2 linked regions of the Sulfuricurvum kujiense DSM 16994 genome follow. The protein of the gene in region 1 interacts with the protein of each later gene in a pairwise test. Links are inferred from orthologs where the notes say so. Each region holds a gene or a part of one and is shown on either strand. Other genes may lie near its edges.

The links. The genes of interacting proteins can lie anywhere in the genome.
Region 2: the proteins of ung (region 1) and ndk interact in binary tests that used the Escherichia coli proteins (3 or more experiments, as listed by UniProt). The link is inferred for Sulfuricurvum kujiense DSM 16994 from one-to-one orthologs.

The regions. Positions count from the first base shown.
Region 1 is NC_014762.1:1,872,090-1,875,043, reverse strand. Bases 11-2,941 are described here. They hold ung (uracil-DNA glycosylase), read left to right. Parts: upstream 11-1,104; coding sequence 1,105-1,779; downstream 1,780-2,941. Other genes in these bases: SULKU_RS09340 (endonuclease/exonuclease/phosphatase family protein), read right to left, coding at 2,524-2,941; SULKU_RS09345 (CHAD domain-containing protein), read right to left, coding at 1,739-2,500; SULKU_RS09355 (heat shock protein transcriptional repressor HspR), read left to right, coding at 714-1,100; SULKU_RS09360 (DnaJ family protein), read left to right, coding at 11-710. In the rest of the region: more of SULKU_RS09360, read left to right, coding at 1-10; more of SULKU_RS09340, read right to left, coding at 2,942-2,954. UniProt on the Escherichia coli protein: Excises uracil residues from the DNA which can arise as a result of misincorporation of dUMP residues by DNA polymerase or due to deamination of cytosine.
Region 2 is NC_014762.1:2,182,710-2,185,433, reverse strand. What follows is about bases 1-2,701. They hold ndk (nucleoside-diphosphate kinase), read right to left. Parts: upstream 1,708-2,701; coding sequence 1,294-1,707; downstream 1-1,293. Other genes in these bases: metK (methionine adenosyltransferase), read right to left, coding at 2,292-2,701; SULKU_RS10865 (4Fe-4S dicluster domain-containing protein), read right to left, coding at 1,895-2,179; SULKU_RS10875 (YceD family protein), read right to left, coding at 917-1,288; rpmF (50S ribosomal protein L32), read right to left, coding at 661-810; plsX (phosphate acyltransferase PlsX), read right to left, coding at 1-657. Outside these bases: more of metK, read right to left, coding at 2,702-2,724. UniProt on the Escherichia coli protein: Major role in the synthesis of nucleoside triphosphates other than ATP. The ATP gamma phosphate is transferred to the NDP beta phosphate via a ping-pong mechanism, using a phosphorylated active-site intermediate.

The DNA.
Region 1 (2,954 bases):
GCGATAAAGAGAAACGGGCGAAATACGACCAGTTCGGAGATTCGATGTTCGGCGGTCAGAATTTCCATGATTTCGCCCGAGGTCAGGGGGGAAATGTCGATCTGGACGATATTCTCCGTAATATCTTCGGCCAGGGGGGCGGCGGCTTCGGAGGGGGCGGCTTCGGTGGCGGTTTCGGAGGATTCGGAGGGGGCGGCTTCGGCGGCATGAACCTCGATATCGATGCCAATGTAACCGTTCCGTTTGCCGTTGCGGTATTGGGGGGAAAACACTCGATCAGTCTTTCAGGCGAGAGTTTCGACATTAAAATTCCTGCAGGAATTAAAAGCGGAGAGAAACTCCGTGTCCGCGGAAAAGGGAAACGTTCGGGAGGACAAGCGGGTGACCTCTATCTGCGTATCGATGTCGCCGCCAATCCCGAGTACGAACGGGAAGGGGACAACCTCGTTAAAACCTTTAATGTCCCGCTCTATGCGGCACTTTTCGGCGGAAAAGTGAGTGTTCAGACTCTGGATAAAGAGGTGACGCTGAAAGTCCCCGAAAACACGAAAAACGGTCAGCGGTTCCGTCTCAAAGAGATGGGGGTGATGAACCGTCAGACCAACATTCGCGGGGATCTATTTTTGAAAGCGAACATTATACTGCCACCGGTCGATAAGATCGATCCGGCCTTGGTTGAACAAATGAAACAATCTCTACCGCAGGAGTAAACGATGCACCATTTTGACGAACCGGTTTATATGATCAGTATTGTTGCCAAGATTTTGGATATTCATCCTCAGACCCTTCGTCAATATGAACGGGAAAATCTGATCGCCCCTTCGCGTTCGGACGGGCGTATCCGCCTTTATTCCCAGCGCGATATCGAAAAGATCAAAACGATTCTTCGTCTTACCCGCGAACTCGGGGTTAATCTTGCCGGAGTGGATGTCGTTATGCGCCTCAAAGATAAAATGGAGATGATGGAAAACGAGCTCTCCGAATTGCGAAGCGAAGTGGCGCGGATGCGAAGCAGCTCCAGTGTCCCTCCCGAAAAATCGCTTGTCACCAAACGCAGCGTGTATGAGATGGTTATCTTCGAAGACGATATTTTAAAGTAAACGCGTGAGTATCAATCCGATCATTCATGAGAGCTGGAAAGAGGCGCTTCGTACCGAATTCACCCACCCGTATATGGAAGAGCTCAAAGCGTTTTTGATCGAAGAGAAAAAAAACTATACGATTTTCCCGCAGGGGAGCAATATCTTCAATGCGTTCAATTCGACCCCCTTTGAAAACGTCAAAGTCGTTATTCTAGGCCAAGACCCCTATCACGGGCCGGGTCAGGCGCACGGGTTATCGTTTTCGGTACAGCACGGCGTTCCTCTTCCCCCATCCCTTCAAAATATTTTTAAAGAGTTGGTGAGCGATGTCGGATGCGAGTTCCCTAAAAGCGGTGATTTGAGCCATTGGGCTCGTGAGGGGGTATTGCTGCTCAACACTCTGCTCACCGTCCGTTCCGGCGAGCCGTTCTCACACAAAGAGCGGGGATGGGAACGGTTTACCGATCAGGTGATCCGAACGCTCAGCCTTCAGCGCGAACATATTGTTTTTATCCTATGGGGTGCGCCGGCGGGAAAAAAAGCGTCACTCATCGACGCGGGCAAACATTTAATTCTCAAAGCGCCTCATCCCTCACCTCTTTCATCGTATCGGGGCTTTTTCGGCTCAAAACCGTTCAGTCGGACAAACGACTATCTCAAATCTCAGGGGATCGATCCGATAGAGTGGTGTCTTTGAGTTTTTTGAGGGCTTTGGTCTGTTTTTGCAGAAGCTCTTTTAATTCGGATGTCGGATTGCTAAGATAGAGCTTTTCGAGCCACTCGACTTGATTCAGTGCGTCTTGAACGGCTCCGAGGCTGGTTTGCATCTGTTTGCAGTGTTGAATGATCTTTTGGCTTTTGTGAATGCCGGAGACATCCAGGAACTCAAATCCGTAGCGGGCATCTTTGAACTTGATTCGAAGACGGTGAAGCGTTTTGGGTTTGGCATCTTTTTCGAGCGATTTATAGATACTTAGACAGTGCTGATAGTGGGTTAGAACTTTTTGAATCAATATCTCGGAAATGAGTTGCAAATCGGTTTGATCAATCAGGTTATAGTACTCATCCAGCAAATAAGAGGTTTCTTTTACGAATTCCGGAGTCAAAAGGTTCTTGAGTGTATTTTTACGAATTTTGGAAAGTTGTTTAAGGAGCTTTTTGTACTCGGAAGAGGAGAGAGAATCGATAAGGACGTCAAGCTCCCGGATCGGATTGGTGGCTTTGACCGTCGCTTTTAAAGGCTCCGGAAATTGTATGGTATCGGCTAAAAAGAGCTCGCTTAAAGAACGTATCTGACGCAATGCGATCCGAAATTCATGGAGATATTCCCCTTTTTTGCTCCGTTCAAAAGAGTGCAGCATTAAGCGGGCATGATAGAGCTGATAGAGCAGATAGCGCGTTAATAGATTAGCTTCCATGGAGCCATTATAACCACTTTGTATTACAATTTAAACCGAGCATAGATCGGAAGATGATCGGAATACCCTTCCCCCAAATGGTGTTTAGGATAGCGGCGGCTTTGCTGCCATCGGTAGACTTTCCCTTTTGCAAAAAGATAATCAGGGGTATAACGATCAAAACTCCCCTCTATATAGTCAATTCCGATGCCGTCGGCTAATGCCTGAGAAATGATGATATTGTCCAGCCCTTCGCCGTGTCCTCTAAACTGATGACTCCACCGCTTCTCTTTGTCCAGTTCATACCAAAGATTGTACCGGACTCCCTGCGTATTTTTTAAAGCTGTATAGGTGATCGGATTGCCTTCTTTATTGACGGTACCCAGAATATGGTTGATTCCGGTTATTCCGTCGGTATTATTATGTTTACGGCTTTTGAGAAACGTCTTATGCTCTTCGTAGTGGGAATTAAAAT
Region 2 (2,724 bases), 310 kb from region 1 along the record:
GATAACGTCACAGCTTCCGTCGAAGATATTGTTCCCTTCAACGTTTCCGATAAACCCCTTTTGCCCTTCGAGCATTTTGAATGCCTCTTTGGTAACTTCGTTTCCTTTTGAGTCTTCTTCGCCGTTGGCTAACAATCCGACTCTCGGATTATCCAGTTTGTACATGTCATGGGCATAGTAGTATCCCATAATCCCGAATTGAAAAAGATGCTCCGCTTTGCAGTCGACATTGGCACCCGCATCCATTAGGATACTTCGCTTGCCGCTTTTTGTCGGCATCGAGGTAACCAAAGCCGGACGTAAAACATTTTTAAGACGTCCCAATCGCAGTGTTGCAAGTGTCATAGTCGCACCGCTGTGTCCTGCACTGACAACGCCGTCGGCTTCGCCGTTTCTGACAAGTTCTATCGCTTTATAGATAGAGCTTTCTTGCCGCTTTAGCGCATCGGTTGCCGCATCGCCCATGTCGATCACATCATCTGCATCGACAATTAAAATTTTATCTTTATAGCCCTTGGGTAATAAAGATAAAATTTCATCTTTTTTACCAACTAGAATTGGTTGAAAACTCTTCTCTTTGAGTGCTTCAAGTGTCCCTTTAACAATCGGTTCGGGACCGAAGTCCCCGCCCATTGCATCAATTGCAATTCTAATCATTGATTATTTATACTCACCGGTTGTCGGGTTGACATAGTGAGACAATTTGTACGTGCCGTCTTTATCTTTTACGGGACGCGCTAGAGAAATTTTATAGTGAGTTCTGCGTTTTGCAGCGCGAGAATGACTCACTCTTCTTTTAGGTACTGCCATCTTTTATAGTCCTTTCTACTTTGATTTAAACGCCGAGGGAATACATCCCCTCGGCTACGTTAACACTGGGTTTCCCTCGGCGGGATGCCCAGCGCACTTGCGAAAATTAGAATTCTCGATCTAACGAGGTTCCTTCGCAGTTTTCGCAACAAAAATAGTCGCTTTTGATCAGTTCGATTTCCGCGTTGAGAAGTTCTTCCATATCAATCATTGATCGGTCGATTTCGACGACATCCAACTCTTCGTCAGTGCCCTCATATATCCCATCGCTTAGGTAAAAAGAAACTTCTTCATTTAAAGATTTTTCTACCTCTTCGGCACAAATGTCGCAGGGAATCGAAATACTCCCTGTAATTGTACCGTTTAATTGGGCTAGATTGCCTTTTTTAAGGATTAAATCACCCGAAAAAAAAGCTTTGTCACTATTTGCCTCAAAATGAAGCGGCTGTGATCCCAATTTCTTAAATGCTATTTTCATGGCAATTATGAAATTTCGCGCCCTGAAAAGAAAAACGCGATTTCAATTGCAGCGTTTTCAGCAGAGTCACTTCCGTGAACGGCATTTGCATCGATGTTTTCAGCAAAGTCTGCACGGATAGTTCCAGGTGCAGCTTCTTTAGGGTTGGTTGCACCCATCAAATCACGGTTTTTAAGGATAGCGTTTTCACCCTCAAGAACGGTAATAACAACCGGACCGCTTACCATGAAATCAACGAGATCGTTGAAGAAAGGGCGAGCAGCATGTACTGCGTAAAACGCTTCAGCGTCTTGACGAGAGAGTTGAACTTTTTTCATAGCCGCGATTTTAAGGCCGTTGCTTTCGAAACGATCTAAAATTTTTCCGATGACACCTTTTGCTACGGCGTCAGGCTTGATGATTGACAACGTTTGTTCCATCAATGCTCCTGTTCTTTGTGTGTATAAAATAGAGGCGGATTATAGCGAAACAATAATTTAAGTAATATTAAAGAAGGAAGGGTAAAAACGAGAAAGTATAAAATCTGTGGGAAAAAGGCGAACTTTATGCTTTAGCAGCAGTGTAGCCAAAGGGATAAATCCCTTCGGCATTTGAAATCATAAGTGATTAGTTAACGACGTTCGCTTTAGAAGAACGCATTTCTGCCGTGATATCATCACGGTGTGCAGGACTTGCACCGATTTCATCCCAAGTGATACAACCCTCAGTTGGACAAGCTGTTGCACACGCTGGCTCATCATGGTGACCGACACACTCGACACATTTGTCACCGTAAACGTAATAGATTTCTTCACCCGTTGGGTTATCGTCCTCGTCTACGATCGCTTCTACCGGACACTCGTCGATGCAAGCGCCGCAGTTAATACAGGTATCATTAATGACTACTGCCATAGGGTTCTCCTTGGTTGATAAATATGCGGTAACTATAACAGAAGAATTTTAAACCCACCTAAAAAATTAGGGGGTTTTTGCATATTACAGTTAGAGTGTTACGGAAAGAGAATTATAGGCCCAGATAGTTGCGGATAGCGTCCACCTTATCCGTTTTTTCCCATGTAAATTCACTGAGTTCCCGCCCGAAATGGCCGTAAGTCGCTGTTTTTCGATAAATAGGGCGGAGCAAATCAAGCGATTCGATAATCCCTTTAGGGGTAAGGTTAAAAAGCTCTTTGACACACGCTTCGAGCTTCTCTTCAGGCACTACAGCCGTTCCGTGCGCATTTACCATAATAGAGATAGGATGAACGACGCCGATAGCATACGAAACTTGAATCGTTGCACGTTCGCAAGCCCCCGAAGCGACAAGATTTTTGGCGACATAACGGGCGGCGTAGGCGGCGGAACGGTCGACTTTGGTGGGGTCTTTTCCGCTGAAAGCGCCGCCGCCGTGAGGGCAGGCTCCGCCGTAGGTATCGACGATGATTTTGCGTCCGGTC